DNA from 4 places in the Nocardiopsis sediminis genome. Region 1 is predicted to be linked to each of the others. Evidence: riboswitches for the same ligand, from Rfam matches in the RefSeq annotation. Region 1 holds a riboswitch; each other region holds the start of a gene.
The links. Region 1 has a riboswitch for cobalamin ahead of cobN (cobaltochelatase subunit CobN). Riboswitches for the same ligand answer to the same signal wherever they lie in the genome.
Positions count from the first base shown of each region.

Region 2: linked by a shared signal. The riboswitch ahead of metE (5-methyltetrahydropteroyltriglutamate--homocysteine S-methyltransferase) and the one ahead of cobN (cobaltochelatase subunit CobN) in region 1 are both predicted to bind cobalamin.
Region 3: linked by a shared signal. The riboswitch ahead of ACFOVU_RS00610 (ABC transporter substrate-binding protein) and the one ahead of cobN (cobaltochelatase subunit CobN) in region 1 are both predicted to bind cobalamin.
Region 4: linked by a shared signal. The riboswitch ahead of ACFOVU_RS15625 (energy-coupling factor ABC transporter permease) and the one ahead of cobN (cobaltochelatase subunit CobN) in region 1 are both predicted to bind cobalamin.

Region 1 is NZ_JBHSBH010000015.1:654,974-659,114, forward strand. Features, by position in the region: partial or broken gene cobN (cobaltochelatase subunit CobN) at 1-1,525, opposite strand, end outside; cobalamin riboswitch at 1,593-1,715, opposite strand; gene ACFOVU_RS25415 (hypothetical protein) at 1,817-2,329, shown strand; gene ACFOVU_RS25420 (hypothetical protein) at 2,432-2,926, opposite strand; gene ACFOVU_RS25425 (cobyric acid synthase) at 3,186-4,141, opposite strand, start outside.
Region 2 is NZ_JBHSBH010000010.1:34,744-38,884, reverse strand. Features, by position in the region: gene ACFOVU_RS15190 (S9 family peptidase) at 1-1,025, shown strand, start outside; cobalamin riboswitch at 1,237-1,472, shown strand; gene metE (5-methyltetrahydropteroyltriglutamate--homocysteine S-methyltransferase) at 1,589-3,904, shown strand; gene ACFOVU_RS15180 (methyltransferase domain-containing protein) at 4,006-4,141, opposite strand, start outside.
Region 3 is NZ_JBHSBH010000002.1:13,116-17,256, forward strand. Features, by position in the region: gene ACFOVU_RS00600 (alpha/beta fold hydrolase) at 1-592, opposite strand, end outside; gene ACFOVU_RS00605 (hypothetical protein) at 725-1,210, opposite strand; cobalamin riboswitch at 1,330-1,512, shown strand; gene ACFOVU_RS00610 (ABC transporter substrate-binding protein) at 1,580-2,620, shown strand; gene ACFOVU_RS00615 (FecCD family ABC transporter permease) at 2,629-3,672, shown strand; gene ACFOVU_RS00620 (ABC transporter ATP-binding protein) at 3,695-4,141, shown strand, end outside.
Region 4 is NZ_JBHSBH010000010.1:140,927-145,067, forward strand. Features, by position in the region: gene ACFOVU_RS15615 (Na+/H+ antiporter) at 1-951, opposite strand, end outside; gene ACFOVU_RS15620 (PepSY domain-containing protein) at 1,189-1,989, shown strand; cobalamin riboswitch at 2,411-2,622, shown strand; gene ACFOVU_RS15625 (energy-coupling factor ABC transporter permease) at 2,652-3,377, shown strand; gene ACFOVU_RS15630 (energy-coupling factor ABC transporter substrate-binding protein) at 3,374-3,712, shown strand; gene cbiQ (cobalt ECF transporter T component CbiQ) at 3,723-4,141, shown strand, end outside.

The DNA of each region.
Region 1 (4,141 bases):
GCAGGTCGGGGTCATGGTAGATCGCGATCGGGTTCTCGCCGAAGCCCCGCGGCGGCTGGATCATCAGGACGACGTTGCCGAAGCGCAGTGAGGCGAGCACAATCTCGGGCCGGCCGCCGGAGTCGTCGACGTAGAGCTCGCCGGGAGGCTCGCCCCAGTGGGCGGTGATGGAGTCGCGGAGCGGGGCCGGGAGGGCGTCGAACCAGCGGCGGTAGTCGTCGAGCGGCACGCGGGCGGTGGCGGCGGCGAGCTGGTCCTCGCTGAGCCATTCGGTGTCGTGGCCGCCGGCGGCGATGAGAGCGTGGATCAGCGGGTCGCCGTCGTCGTCACGGCGGTCCTCGTCGGGGCCGGGAACCCGCCACAGGGTGTCGTCGCCGCCGAGGTCGTAGCCGCGCGCGGCGAGGTCGCGGAACAGCCGCACGGCCGAAGCGGGGGTGTCGAGGCCGACCGCGTTGCCCACCCGGGAGTGCTTGGTGGGGTAGGACGACAGCACCACGGCCAGGCGGCGCTCGCCCGCGGGAACGGAGCGCAGGCGTGCGTGGCGCACCGCGATGCCGGCCACGCGCGCGGCGCGCTCGGGGTCGGCCGCGTACAGCGGCAGGCCGGAGTCGGTGTCGCCGCCGATCTCCTTGAAGGAGAACGGCACCGTGATCAGCCGGCCGTCGAACTCGGGGATGGCGACCTGCATCCCGGCGTCCATGGGGGTGAGCGCGGCGCCGGACGCCCGCCATTGGTCGCGTCCCGAGGTGAGCACCAGCCCTTGGATGATCGGGACGTCGAGCCGGGCGAGCGCTCCGGCGTCCCACGCGTCCTCGTCGCCGCCCCCGCTGGCGTCGGCGGCCACCGCGCCGCCTGCGGCGAGCACGGTGGTGACGATGGCGTCGGCCCGGCCCAGGAGCGCGAACAGCTCCGGCGCGGAGTCGGGCGACAGGCCCCGCAGCGAGCCGGAGAACACGGGCAGGGGGACGCCGCCGGCGTCCTCGATCGCGTCGCACAGCGCGTCGATGAAGGCGGTGTTGCCCGACAGCTCGTGGGCGCGGTAGAAGACGACGGCCACGGTGGGGCGCCCGCCGGGATCGGGGGCGGGGGCCGGGCGCTCGTGCACGCCGAACTCGGGCATGGTCTGCGGCGGGTCGAACCCCTCGCCGGTGAGCAGGACGGTGTCGGAGAGGAACCGGCTCAGCTGGCGGAGGTTGGCGACGCCGCCTTCGCGCAGGTAGGCGTGGGCGTCGGTCGCGACACCCGACGGGACCGTGGACAGCGCCATCAGCCCGGGGTCGGGTGCGGCCTCGCCGCCCAGCGCCACGAGCGGCAGGCCGCTGGCCCGCAGGGCCTCGACCCCGCCGGGCCAGGCCTCGACCCCGCCCAGCAGGCGGACCACGGCGATGTCGGCGCCGTCGAGCAGCGCGGGGAGGTCTTCGGGTGAGGTGCGGGCGGGGTTTGCGGTGCGGAAACCGGCTCGGGCGGCGCCGGCCGCGAGCAGATCGGTGTCGGCCGTTGACAGCAGCAGGATGGTGGCGGCCACGCGGGTCCCTCTTCACAGAGTGCGGGGTCCTCGCCCCGCGACCGGACAGGTGTCACGACGGTGCGGCGTCTCCTGGCTCGGGGATCAGCGCCGGCCTCGGCCTTCCCACCGGACGGTCCGGCAGTGGCGTCGTTCGAGGCGGGCTCCCCCCTCACAGTTGCGGGACAGCCGCGGATTCGCACCGCGTTCCGTCGCGCCGTCGGCGACCATCCTCGCAGAAGGCACCGGACCGGATCGGCGCTGGTCCCCCGTCCGGTCCGATCACCTCCCGGGGTTTGACACAATCCCAGCATGACCCATTACCCCCAACAGCCCGGACCGGGCGAGGAATACCCCCAGGCGCCCGGTACCGACCCCTATGCGCAGCCGGCCGCGCCCGGCTACGGGGAGCTGGCTCCCTATGGGCAGACTCCGCAGACCGGCGGCTGGCAGGCGATGCCGGCTCCGGCAGGCGGCCACCCGCCGCTGGCCACCATCGGCGACATCACCATCACACAGACCGAGGTGATCACCCCGGCGGGCAGGTTCCCGATCAAGGGGAGCACCTGGACGGTCACCGACATGACCACGGTGTCCGACGGAATCCCCGCCTACGCCATCGTGATCGCCATCCTCTTCTTCTGGTTCTGCCTGCTGGGCCTGCTGTTCCTGCTGATCAGGGAGCGCAAGGTGTCGGGGCACGTCCAGGTGACCGTGCAGGGCAACGGGGTGTTCCACTCCACGATGATCCCCGCCCACGGCCCGGGCACCGGCCACCAGGTGATGCAGCAGGTCAACTACGCGCGCAGCCTCGCCGCGATGTAGCGAGCAGGCCCCCGGAGACGGGGCCCGCCCGCCACGGACGGACCACCACGGGCCGGATTCCTCCGGCCGGGCGGCCGTGGCCCGCACGACCGCCCGCACCGCTCAGCAGCCCGGCCCGGCACCCCCGGGACCGGAATCGGTGGAACCCGAGGCGGTCAGATGGTCGATCACGAGATCACGGACGAACGGCGCCAGCGGCCGGTCGCCCGCGGAGGTGGCCAGAGCGGCGAACTCCTCGGCGCTGAAGACGACCGACAACGACGGAGAACCCGCCCGGCTGTGCTTGGGCAGACCCAGCATGTGCCGGTGGACGCGCTCCAGCGCCTCGGGCGGCAGCGGCCCGTAGGCGGCTTCGAGCTGCGACAGCCATCCGCGCAGCTCGCTCCAGCGGGCATGGCGCCCGGCCAGGACGCACAGGTAGGACGCGAGATCCTGCCGGCCCGCGGCATGCCGGAGCTCGCCCAGCGTCGCGGGATCGAGAGTGAGCACGACGCGGTCGCCGTGGCCGGCCGGGTCGGATTCATCGGGGCACCCGTGAGAGCCGGCGGAGGCGGTGGAATCGGCGGATGCGGACACAGCGGAATCGGTGGTGGTCACCGGAGCCTCCACAGAGGTGAGGGGATCGCCCGCCGGACTGGCCGTACGGGCACGGACTGGCGGCCCCCATCGCGTCGCAGGAGCCCCTGACCACGCCCACCACGGTGGGCCGGAGGGGTCCGCGTATCCTCTGACCGCTGAACACCACCAACCGTAACCGGCCGGCGACATCCCCGCCACCCGTCGTCCACAGCCCCACACGAACGCGTGAGCGCCCCCGCCGATCGGCGACGAACGGCTCGGCACGGACCGCAGAGGATCACCCGCCTCCGCCCACCCCAGCCGAAGAGGCGCCGGACACCCCGGCAGGCGGCACGACCGCCATCCCCTCGGGAACTCCGTCCTCCAGCAGACGCAGCAGGGCCCCGGTGTCCATGTGCTTCTCGACGAGGTCGCCGAGCGCGTCCAGCCGGGCCGCGCGCTCCGCGGCGAAGTCGGTATCGGGAGCGGGCACGAACCCCCGGTCCGCCGTCCGGGCCACGTCCGCCAGGAACGCCCGCCGGAACCCGTTGTTCTCCAACGCCCCGTGCCAGGTCGCCCCCCACACCGAGCCACGGCGGCACCCGTCGAGGAAGGGCACCGTCGCGGGGTCATCGGGGTCCACCGTGATGACCCCGTGGTGGATCTCGTAGGCGACGACCGGATGGCCGTACTCCACGGCCTCGGGCCGGCCCAGGGTCTTCTCCGCCGCGAACCGGACCTCGGCCGGAAGCAGGCCCAGGCCGGGCACCCGTCCGGCGCCCGACTCCACATCGTCGTCGATGGCCCGGGCCAGCATCTGGTACCCGCCGCAGATGCCCAGGACGGGGCGGCCCGCGCGGGCACGTCGGGCAACGGCGTCGGCCAGGCCCCGTTCCCGCAGCCAGGACAGGTCGGCCACGGTCGCCCGGCTGCCGGGGAGGATGACGAGGTCGGCGTCCTCCATCTCGTGGGGGGCGGTCACGAAGCGGACGTCGACACCGGGCTCCACGGTGAGCGCGTCGATGTCGGTGAAGTTGCTGATGCGCGGTGTCCGGACGACCGCCACGCGCAGGGTCTCCGGGCCCTGGGGCGGACGCATCGGGCCGCGGTCCACGCTGAGTGCGAGCGAGTCCTCGACGTCCAGCCAGAGCCCGTCGAGCCAGGGCAGCACACCGTAGACGGGCCGGCCGGTGAGCCCGCGGAGCATGTCCAGCCCGGGTTCGAGCAGCTCCGGGGCGCCGCGGAACTTGTTGA
Region 2 (4,141 bases), on a different contig from region 1:
CGCTCGACCCGCACTTCGCCACGGTGCTGCCGCGGCTGGCCGAGCTGTCCGACGGCGACCTGGCCCACGTCTCCTGCGACGCCACGGCGCAACGGTGGGTGGTGGACTTCACCCACGACCGCGATCCCGGTGTCACCTGGTTCTACGACCACGCCACAGGGCAGGCGCGCCGCCTGTTCCGGCCGTTCCCGCACCTCGACCCAGCCCGGCTGTCCCCGGTCACCCCGATCACCGTCACCGCCCGCGACGGACTTGCCCTGCCCTGCCACCTCACCCTACCGGCCGGGGCCGAGCCGCGCGGCCTGCCGACCGTGCTGCTGGTGCACGGCGGACCGTGGTACCGCGACAGCTGGGGCTACGACCCGGAGGTCCAACTCCTGGCCAACCGCGGCTACGCGGTGCTCCAGGTCGACTTCCGCGGCTCCACCGGCTACGGCAAGGCCCACACCCAGGCCGCGATCGGCCAGTTCGCCGGGCGCATGCACGACGATCTGATCGACGCCTTGGACTGGGCGGTCGCGCAGGGCCACACCGACCCGGACCGGGTCGCGATCTACGGCTGCTCCTATGGCGGCTACGCCGCACTCGTCGGGGCCGCGTTCACCCCGGACCGGTTCGCCGCCGCCATCAGCTACACCGGCATGTCCGACCTCGCCGACCTCATCCGGTCGGTCGTTCCGGTCGCCCGCAACGCCATCGAGAACAGCTACCTGCGCTACATCGGCGACCCCGACGACCCCCGCCAGGAGGCCGACATGCTCGCCCGCTCACCCATCAGCCGGGTCGACGACATCACCGCACCGGTGCTGCTGATCCACGGAGCCAACGATGTCCGCGTCGCCCGCCGCCACTCCGACCGCATCGCCGATGCGCTTCGCTCCCGCGGCGCCGAGGTCGAGTACCTGCTGAATGAGGCCGAGGGCCACTGGTTCATCAACCCCGACAGCAACATCGAGCTGTACCGCACCATCGAGCGCTTCCTGGCCCGGCACCTGGGCGGACGACGGTCGTCGGCCACGTCCTGATCGACGGCGGGCGGTCTCTTCATCCGCGCCTGCCATCCCGGGCCCAGGCCGGTGGCCGCCGGTCAGCGCACCGGCCTGGGCCCGGCGCCGAGGTCGGCGTGCATCTTCATGGTGGAAGCAGCCGCGTCACACTTCTTCGACTGCAACTCATTTTTCGTCGCGATCCGCTCACACGGGCGGATCGAGGCCCTGAAGCCCGGCTGCCAACCGCTACAGTGGCAGGGCAGCTGGTTCGGCCGCCGCACGGAATCACGGCGGTGGCCGAGGTAAGAGGGAACCCGGTGCGAATCCGGGACTGCCCCGCAGCGGTGAGTGGGAACGACCGCCGTCAGTCTCCGCGGAGACCAGCACTGAGCCCAGCCGGCTCGGGAAGCGATGGCCAGTAGGAACCCGGCGTGCGCCGGAACGCCCACGAGTCCGAAGACCTGCCCGCTGTGCGCCCCACGACCGTGGGGTGCAGGCCGAGACCTCGCGGGTGGGTCGTCGCCGGATCGCGATCGCGTGCCGGTCGCGCTTCGTCACGCGCTCCCGCAGGTCCACGCGGACTCGCGAAGGAGAGCCCCGTGACCCAGACCACTGCGACCAGCCGCGCCACCGTGCACGGCTACCCGCGCCAGGGCGCCCACCGGCAACTGAAGAAGGCGACCGAGTCCTACTGGGCAGGCCGCATCGACGCCCACACCCTGCTCGGAACCGCCCGTGAGCTGCGGCTGCACAACCTGACGCAGCTGCGCGACGCCGGCATCGACGAGATCCCGAGCAACGACTTCTCGTTCTACGACCACGTCCTGGACACCGCCTGGATGCTCGGCGCCATCCCCGAGCGGCACCTCGCCGCCGTCCCGGACACAACGAGCACCGCCGGCAGGCTCGACCGCTATTTCGCGATGGCGCGCGGTACCGCAGACGCCCACCCGCTGGAGATGACGAAGTGGTTCGACACGAACTACCACTACCTCGTCCCCGAGATCGGGCCCGGCACCCGCTTCACCCTCGACCCGGGCAAGCCCCTCGGTGAATTCGCGGAGGCCTTGGAGCAGGGCGTGCAGACCCGTCCGGTGCTCCTCGGCCCGGTCACCTTCCTGCTGCTGGCCAAGGACCCGACCGGTACCGAGGGGTTCCGGCCCCTGGACCTGCTCGACCAGGTGATCCCGCTGTACGCCGACCTGCTGCGGCGCCTGCACGAAGCGGGCGCGCAGTGGGTCCAGCTCGACGAACCCGCGCTCGTCACCGACCAGCCGGCCGAGGTGCTGGCCAAGGTCGCCGACACCTACGCCACCCTGGCGGCCGCGACCGCGCGCCCCAAGATCGTGGTCGCCTCCTACTTCGACAGGCTCGGCGACGCGCTGCCGGTGCTGGCCACGTCGGCCGTCGAGGGCCTGGCCCTGGACTTCACCAACGCCGCCGCGGCCAACCTCGGCGGCCTCGCCGCCGCCGGCGGCATGCCGGGCAAACGCCTGATCGCCGGGGTCGTCAACGGGCGCAACATCTGGGCCGCGGACCTGAGCGCCGCCTTGAGCACCCTGGGCACACTGCTCGGGCTGGCCGGTTCCGTGGACGTCTCGGCATCCTGCTCGCTGCTGCACGTGCCGCTGGACGTGACCCTGGAAACCGGCCTCGACCCCGAGATCGCCGGCTGGCTGTCGTTCGCCAGGCAGAAGCTCGACGAAATCGTCACACTGCGACGCGGCCTGACCGAAGGCCGCACCGCGATCAGCGACATCCTGCACACCAACCAAAGCCGCCTGGCCTCCCGCGCGGCGTCGCCGATCGTGCGGGTCCCGGCCGTGCGCGACCGGGTCGCCGCGGTCACCGACGCCGACCTGCACCGCATCAGCCCCTATGCCACGCGCCGCCAAGCCCAGCAGGGCCGACTGCGCCTGCCCGAGCTGCCGACGACCACGATCGGCTCGTTCCCGCAGACGCAGGAGCTGCGCACGGCCCGCGCGGCCCTGCGCGCCGGCACGCTCGACCACGCCGCCTACCGCGACGCCATGCGGGCCGAGATCCGCGCCGTCATTGCCGAGCAGGAGCGAATCGGCCTGGACGTGCTGGTCCACGGCGAGCCCGAACGCAACGACATGGTCCAGTACTTCGGTGAGCAGCTCACCGGGTTCCTGGCCACCCGGCACGGCTGGGTCCAGTCGTATGGGACCCGCTACGTGAGGCCGCCGCTCATCGTCGGCGATGTCTCGCGCCCGGCGCCGATGACCGTCGAGTGGGCCGCCTACGCCCAGAGCCTGACCGAGCGGCCGGTCAAAGGCATGCTGACCGGCCCGGTCACCATGCTCGCCTGGTCGTTCGTGCGCGACGACCAGCCCGAAGGCGACACCGCCCGCCAGGTCGCCGTCGCCCTGCGCGACGAGGTTCTCGACCTGGAGCGCGCGGGGATCTCGATCATCCAGGTCGACGAACCCGCCCTGCGCGAGACCCTGCCGCTGCGTACCGCCGACCGCGCGGCCTACCTGGACTGGGCCGTCGCCGCGTTCCAGCTGTCCACCGCGGGTGTGCGGGACGACACCCAGATCCACACGCACATGTGTTACGCCGAGTTCGGCGACGTCCTGGCGGCCATCATCGACATGGACGCCGACGTGATCAGCCTGGAGGCCGCGAGGTCGGCCATGGCGATCGTCGCCGATCTGGCCCGCGCCGGATACGCCAACGAGGCCGGGCCCGGCGTCTGGGACATCCACTCCCCGCGCGTCCCCTCCGTCGAAGAGATCGTGGGCCACCTCCGCACCGCCGTCGGCGCGTTCCCGCCCGGCCGGCTGTGGGTCAACCCCGACTGCGGGCTCAAGACCCGCGGCTACCCCGAGGTGCGGGCCACCCTCGCCAACCTGGTCGAGGCCACCGGCCACCTGCGGGCCCGGCCGTGACGAGCTGACCGCTTTCCCCGCGGCGGGCGGCCACCCGCCCGCCGCGGCGCCCGCACAGCGCCCGGCCCGGTATGACCACGTCGACCGGCCAGCGCGACCGGCTATCCCTGCGCGGCGACGAGGAACATCGGCACCGCCACGAAGATCCGGTTCGTGCGGGCGCGCTCGGCCTGCTCGGCGAGCCAGCTCTCCTCGTCGGTGATCCGGTGCAGCAGGGCGAGCGCGGTGTCATCGGTG
Region 3 (4,141 bases), on a different contig from region 1:
CGCTCGCGGCGAACGACGCCTCCGATGCGCCGATCCGGCGGGCGGCGGCGCGCGCCGCCTCGGCGAGCGCCTCGGCGGCGTCGGGACCGAGGGGGTCGGCCCGCTGCGCCTCCATGGCCGAGAACGCCGCGGCCAGCCCTTCGCGCTGTTCGGCTGCGCGGTCCGGGTCCAGCCCGGGGTGGCGCTGCGCCACGCCGAGGACGGGGTGGCCGTCGAGGTTGACGGCACCGGGGCAGCGGGGGTGGCGTTCGCCCCACAGGACGGCGATCATGCCGCCGATCGACGCGCCCACCACCGCCGGCTCCGGCTCGCCGATGGCCGCGGCGACGGCCTCGATGTCGCCCAGGACGGCGTCCCATTCCCAGGGCCCGTCCCCGGAGTGCCCGCTGTTGCGCAGGTCGACAGCGACGGCCCGCCGGTGGGGGGTGAGCAGCGGAGCGACGGGCGCCCAGTCCTCCAGGGTCCCGCCGAGACCGTGCAGGAGCAGGACGGGCGGTCCCTCACCGCCGAAGTCGCGGATGGCGATGGGCACGCCGGCGGAGTCGATCACCCGGTCGCGCTCGGACGGGAGGGGGTGGCGGGTCTCGGTCATGGGATCTGATCCTCTGGTGCCTGGGGTGGGGAGCCGGACGACTGCGGGCCGGCGGAAGTCGTGTGGGGAGTGGTCGGCCGGACGGCGCGGGGCGCGCCGGCCGGGGCGGTGTGCGGCCCCGCCTGGGGGCCGTCAGGGGTCCATTCCGACGGGGCGCCCGTTGAGCCGGTCGCGCACGGATCCGGTGCGGACGCCGCCGTCGGGGTGGGGCGCGAGCTTTCCCCGCCGGACCAGGTCGTGGACGCCCTGCCGGGTGATGCCGAGCATCGCCCCGGCGACCGCGTAGGAGACCCGGACGGCTCCGGGGTGGCCGACGCGGCGCGCAACGGTCCGCCCCAAGGGCGTGGCCCACCACTGCGCGGGCGGATCGAAGGCGGTGTCGCCGGGGTAGAGCGCGGCGATGAGCCGCACCGCGGCGAAGACGGCGGCACGGTCGTCGGGGCCGAGCAGTGTCGCCGCCCACGCGTCGGCATACGCGGCGACCCGCTTGCGCACCCGCTCCACGGAGGCGTCGCCTTCGAGCAGGATCTCCAGCGGGTCGAGGAGGCGGGCGGCGGCGATGGCCCGGAGCTGGCCGGCGAGCTCGCCGTGTGCCGGGGGGCCGGCGTCGGTGTCCATGTGGTCGGTCCGCCCTCTCGTGTCCGATCGTCGACGCATTCCGGTCTGCTTGACATGAATAGTCAAGTACTTGTCGGCGTTTGTCAAGTAGTGCACGGCGGAGGGGGCGGACACCCGTGTGATAGGTTGCGGCCGCCAGTCGAACCCGTGCTTTCTCGGGTCAGGGAATCCGGTGGGAATCCGGAGCTGACGCGCAGCGGTAAGGGGGACGGGCGGGGCAGCGGCCACTGGACACATGTCCGGGAAGGCGCCTCACCCGGGTGATCCCGAGTCCGAAGACCTGCTGGCACCTCCGGGCGCCTTGCGGCGTGCGGAGGCGACACCGTTCGCCGGGCTCCGCGACCGAGCCCTCGACGCCGAAGGACCCCCATGACGGCCCCCCGCCGTACCCCACCCGCCTGCGCCCTCACCGCCGCCCTGCTCCTCGCGCCCCTCACGGCCTGCGGCCCCGGCACCGGCACCGGCACCGATGGCGCCCCGCAGGAAGCCGCCGGCTACCCCCGCACCGTCGACGACTGCGGCCGCGACGTCACCGTCGAGGCCCCTCCGCAGCGCGCCGTCTCCCTCAACCAGGGGGCGACCGAGATCCTGCTCTCCCTCGGCCTGGCCGACCGCATGGCCGGCACCGCCACCTGGACCGACCCCGTCGCCGAGGACCTCGAGGCGGCCAACGCCGAGGTCCCCCGCCTGGCCGACAACGCCCCGTCCTTCGAGCGCGTCCTGGCCGAGGAGCCCGACTTCGTCGCCGCGTCCTTCCAGGGCACCCTGGGCGAGGGCGGCGTCGCCCCCCGCGAGGACTTCGAACGGCTCGGCGTCCCCGTCTACCTCTCCCCCACCGAGTGCGGCAAGACCGACAGCGGCGAGGACGGCGCCCGCGAGGAGCCGCTGGCCATGGACGCCGTCTACACCGAGGTCCGCGACCTCGCGCACGTGTTCGGCGTCGAGGAGCGCGGCGAGGAGCTGGTGGCCGGCCTCGAGGGCCGGATGGCGGCGGCGACCGCCGATGTCGATGCCTCCGGGGTCACCCTGCTCTACTGGTTCGCCAACGCCGAGTCCCCCTACATGGCGGGCTGCTGCGGGGCCCCGGGCATCATCACCGAGGCCGTGGGCGCCCGCAACGTCTTCGACGACACCCGCGACGAGTGGCCGCAGATCAACTGGGAGACCGTGGCCGACCGCGACCCCGACGTGCTGGTCATCGGCGACCTCACCCGCGAGAGCCAGACCGCCGAGTCCGCCGCCGCCAAGATCGAGTTCCTGGAGTCCCACCCCGTCACCCGGCACCTGGACGCCGTCGAGAACGAGCGCTACGTGCTGCTGAGCGGCGCCGCCATGAACCCCTCGATCCGCACGGTCGAGGGCGTCGAGCAGGTGGCCGAGGCGCTGCGCGGCTTCGGGCTCGCCGGCTGAGCGGGCGCATGTCCCGCCCCCGAGCCCTCGCACCCCCCGGTGCGGGGCGCGCGGCCGTCCTGGCGTGCGGCGGCCTCGTGCTGCTCGCCGCCTCGGTCGCCACCGCCATCACGATCGGCCCCGCGGGCATCGCCGTCGGCGACGTCTGGGCGGTCGTCGCCGCGCGCGCCGGCTGGGGCGCGTCGGGGCTGACGCCGATCCGCGAGGGCATCGTGTGGGAGCTGCGGCTGCCCCGCACGGTGCTGGCCGCGGTGTGCGGCGCCGGCCTGGGGGTGTGCGGCGCGATCATGCAGTCGCTGCTGCGCAACCCGCTCGCCGACCCGTTCGTGCTCGGCATCTCCTCGGGCGCCTCCACCGGCGCGGTGCTGGTGGCCGTGCTGGGGGTGGGCGGCGGGGCGGTGTCGCTGTCGGCGGGCGCGTTCGCCGGGGCGGCGGCCTCCTTCGCGCTCGTCCTGGTGCTCGGCTTCGCCGCCGGCGGGACGACCGACCGCGTCGTGCTGTCGGGGGTGGCGGCCATGCAGCTGTTCTCCGCGCTCACGTCGGTCATCGTGCTGTCCTCCGCCGACGCCGAGCAGACCCGGGGCGTGCTGTTCTGGCTGCTGGGCTCGCTGAGCGGCGCCGGCTGGACCGATGTGGGGCTGTGCGCCGGCGTGCTGGCGGCGGTGCTGCTGGTGTGCGCGGCCAACGCGTCGGCGCTCGACGCGTTCGCCTTCGGCCACGACGCCGCGGCGTCCCTGGGGGTTCCGGTCGCCCGGACGCGGCTGCTGCTGCTCACCGCGACCGCGCTGCTGACCGCGACCCTTGTGAGCGCGGCCGGCGCGATCGGGTTCGTGGGGCTGGTGCTGCCGCACGCGGCCCGCGCGGTCGCCGGCCCCGGCCACCGCCTGCTGCTGCCGGCCACGGCGCTGGCCGGGGCGGTCTTCCTGGTGTGGGTCGACACCGCCGCCCGCACCGTCCTGGACCCGCAGGAGCTGCCGGTGGGCGTGGTCACCTCGCTCATCGGGGTCCCGGCGTTCGTGTTCATCCTCTACCGGAGCCGGCGGTGGCGGTGACCGGCGGGAACGGGAGGCGGCGGTGAGCCTGCGCGCCGAGGCGGTGTCGTGGCGGGCGGACGGGCGGCTGATCGTCGACGGCATCAGCCTGGAGCCGGCGCCCGGCTCCACGGTGGGCCTGCTGGGGCCCAACGGGTCGGGCAAGTCGACGCTGCTGCGGCTGCTCGCGGGGGTGCGGCCGACGTCGTCGGGGGTCGTCACGCTCGACGGCGCCCCGATGGCCGAGGTGGGCCGCAGGGCGGCGGCGCGGCGGATCGCGGTGGTGGAGCAGCACGCCGCGACCGAGGTGGACCTGAGCGTGCGCGACGTGGTGCGACTGGGCCGCATCCCCCACCGGCGGGCGTGGTCGGCGCCGTCGGCGGCCGACGACGCGGCGGTGCGCTCCGCCCTGGCCCACACCGGGCTGGCCGACCGGGCCGACCGGTCCTGGCACACGCTGTCGGGCGGCGAGCGGCAGCGGGTGCAGATC
Region 4 (4,141 bases), on a different contig from region 1:
GATGAGGAAGGCGAAGCGCACGGCGACGATCACCACCCAGACGACCACGACGCCGGCCAGCGCCGCCCACAGGTCGGTGCTGACCAGGGCGCGCAGCGTCGTCTGCGCCTCGATCCCCACCAGGACGAACAGCGCCGCGTTGATCAGGAAGGTCGCCAGCGTCCAGAACGCGATGGTCTGCTGACGGGTGGCGGCCACCCCGATGCGCGGCCCGACCCGGCTCATCACCAGCCCGCAGACCACCACGGCCAGCACACCGGAGGCCTCGGCGAGTTCGGCGAGCAGGAAGGCGCAGAACGGGATCAGCAGGATCAGCACGTTGCCGAGGAGGGGATCGGTGACGCGGCGCCGCGCCAGGACGCCGAGCCAGGCGATCAGCGCACCGGCGGCGATGCCCCAGGCGTAGGCGAGGGCGACCCGCCCGCCGATGCCGCCGGCGCTGAAGGGCTCCGATCCGACCGTGACGCCCACGGCGATGCCGTAAAGTACCAGCGCAGTACCGTCGTTGACCAGGCTCTCGGCTCTGAGCGCGGTGACGGTGCGGCGCGGCAGGCACCCGGAGAGGGCGGCGACCGCGGTGGCGTCGGTGGGGGCGACCGCCGCGCCCAGAACCCACGCCGGCCCCCACGGCAGGCCGAGGGCGTGCGCGGTGACCGCCACGGCGGCGGCGGTGACGACCACCAGCAGCGTGCTGTTGAGGACGATGCCGCGCAGCGTCGCGCGGATCTCCCGCAGCGACGTGGTCAGCGCCTCCCAGTAGAGCAGGGCGGGCAGGAACACCAGCAGCATCAGCTCGGGCGGCAGGTGGATCCGGCGCAGAGCGGGCACGAACCCGAGCGCGATCCCGGCCAACAGCAGGAGCACCGGCGCCGCGACCCCGGTGCGCCGCGACAGCCCGCCGCACACGAGGATGACCGCGCCCAGCATCACCACCAGCTCCAGAGCCGCCACAGGTCCTCCCCCCGCGATCATCATCCGCCCGGCGGGCAACGGGGCCGGGCCGCGACACTCTCACCCGGGGCGGTGCGAAGCGGGGGAGCCGCCCGAGGCAGGGGCCGGGACGCCCCTCGAGATCAGGATGAAGAGCGGCCCAATCTCAGAATGAAGAGGGGCTCAGACCACTTTCATCCCCTCCTCATCGCGGTGCCGGATGCTGGAACCCCGAACCACCGCTGACAAGGAGTTGCCATGCGCGCCAGGACGACGATCCTCCTCTCCTCCGCCGCCGGGCTGCTGGCCGCCGGAGCCGGGGCCTACGTACTGGCCGGTGATCCCGAACAGCCGGCGGACCCGATCCGGGTCAGCGCGGTCACCGCGGGCGGCGCGTCGAACGGAGCGCCTGCCGATGCGGGCGCGTCGAATGGGGCGCCTGCGGATGCGGGCGCGTCGAACGGCGCACCTGCCCATGCCGGTGCGTCGACGCAGCCGGCCGCCGGGACCGAGCAGCTCACGGGCGTGCTCAGCGCCGGGGACGACCCCGACGACTGGCGGGTGGCGGACGTCGACGTCGACTTCGGCCCCGAGGAGTGGCTGCTGACGAACCCGGAGGCCGGCGACCTCGACGGCGACGGCACCACCGACCCGGTCTTGGACGAACTGCGCGCACTTGAGGGCCGGGAGGTCACCCTGGACGTGCGCTATGACGATGACGACCACGATGATGACGACCGCGACGACGATGGCGATCGCGACGATGACGACGACAATCGCGACGCCGACGCCTTCACGATCAACGGGACCACCTTCCGTGCCCCCGAGGGCCCCGCCCCGTGGCAGAACACGGGTGACAGCCCCGAAGCCGACCGCGACACGGTCGCCACCGCCGCCGAGCAGGCGATCGGCGACGGCGCCCAGGCCACCGAGGTGGAGCGCACCGACGAGGACGGCTGGGAAGGCTGGGAGGCCGAGGTCCGCGCCGCCGACGGCCGGGAACACGACGTCCTCCTCGACGCCGCCGGCGAGGTCATCGACACCCGCACCGACGACTGAACCCGCGACGTCCGCCAAGAGGCCCCGCGAAGTACCCGATCACCGGCAAGGTGATCGGGCCCGGCGGCCGCCCCGAGGACACGGTTTCGGGCGCGCCGGGCTTTTCCAGCCGACGAACGGAACCCACGCGACCTCGGGCGCGGACTCCGGAGTGAACGGCATGGACGGGCCGGTGAGCGGGGCGCCTTCCGCCGGGGCCGACGATGCCCCGATCCCGGCGAGCGGTAAGGGCCCGGTGAATGCACAGGTTCGGGGCCGGTCGCCTTCTCCGATGAGGGCTGAACCCCGTCACGACCGGGCCGGCCGACCGCCGTATCCGGGCGACGGAGGGCTCGCCGGCCGGCCGACGGTGTCGGTACCCCCTCGCCTGCGCCGCACCCCCGGTGCGGAGACGGGCTATTGCGCGGGACCATATGCCGCCGTACTGTCGTGGGGCCGTGGTGTTCGGGAAGTCCGGTGGGAAACCGGCGCGGCCCTCGCCACTGTGAACGGGTAGTCCGATGCCCCGTCCCACCGCCTCCGGCGGTGCGGGCGGCGACGGTCACTGGAGGCGCCTGCGAGGGCGTCGCCGGGAAGGCCGGCGGAGGGCGCTGACCCGCAAGCCAGGAGACCGGCCACGGCGTGACGACCGTCCACGAGGTGCTGGAGATGGGTCTCCTGATATGCATATCGCCGAAGGCTTTCTGCCGTGGCAGCACGCAGCCGCCTGGACCGCTGCGTCCGCCCCTTTCGTCGTCCACGGCGTACGGTCCCTGACCGCCGCCGTCCGCGCCGACCCCGACGCCAAACTGCTCATCGGCGCCTCCGGCGCCTTCTGCTTCGTCCTGTCCGCCCTGAAGATCCCCTCGGTGACGGGCAGCTGCTCGCACCCCACCGGCGCCGGCCTGGGGGCGATCCTCTTCCGGCCGCCCGTCATGGCGGCCCTCGGCACGATCACCCTGCTGTTCCAAGCGCTGCTCCTGGCACACGGCGGGCTGACCACGCTCGGCGCCAACGTGTTCTCCATGGCGGTGGTGGGCCCGTGGGTGGGCTACGGGGCCTACCGGCTGGTCCGCGCGGCCACCCGCTCCCTCCCCGAGACGACGGCGCTGGGGGCCGCGGTGTTCACCGGCGCGGCCCTGGCGAGCCTGAGCACCTACACGGTCACCAGCCTCCAGCTCGCCCTGGCCTTCCCCGATCCGGCGGGCGGCCTCGTCGGGTCGTTCGTGAAGTTCGGCGCGATCTTCTCCGTCACTCAGGTGCCGCTCGCGGTCATCGAAGGCCTGGTGACCGTGGTGATCATGCGGCTGCTGACCACCGCGAGCCGCGGCGAGCTGCTGCGCCTGGGCGTGCTGCGCGCGGCCGGCGGCCCCGCGGCCCCGGCGGCGGCCGACGGAAAGGCGGTGTGACCGTGCCCAAGACCTCGACGACCTGGCTCCTGGTGGCGGCGGTCGCCGCCATCGCCGTGCTGCCCCTGCTGATCGGTGCGGGCGACCACCTCGCCGAGCCCTTCACCGGGGCCGACGGGCAGGCCGAAGACGCCGTCACCGAGCTGCGCCCCGGCTACGAACCCTGGTTCGCCCCGCTCTACGAGGCCCCCTCCGGCGAGGTCGAATCCGGCCTGTTCGCCCTCCAGGCGGCCATCGGCGCGGGGGTGATCGGCTACTACTTCGGCGCCGCCCGGACCCGTAGCCGGCTGCGCGCGGAGCGGTCGCCCGATCCGGGCACACGCGACTCCGGCTGACCGGCGCGGCATGCTCGCGATCGACGCGGCCGCCTACCGCAGCCCGTGGCGGCGGGTCCACCCCGCCGCCAAGGGGGCCTTCTTCGGCGGCCTGCTCCTATGCGCGCTGACGCTGCCGGCCTGGCCGGGCGCCCCACTGACGGCGGCGGTCGCGCTGGCGGCGGCCCTCGGCCCGGCGCAGGTGCCGCCGCGGGCCTTCGCCCGGGCGGCGTGGGCACCGTTGGCGTTCATCCTCACCGGCGCGGCGACCCTGCTGGTGGGGGTCGGGGGCGGCGACGGGCTTCTCGCGTGGACGCCCGACGGAACCGCCTGGGCCGCGGAGATCAGTGCCCGCGCCGCGGCGGCACTCGTGTGCCAGCTCGGCTTCGCCTTCACCACCCCGCTGGCCGAGCTGCTGCCGCGGCTTACCGCCATCGGCCTGCCGACCGC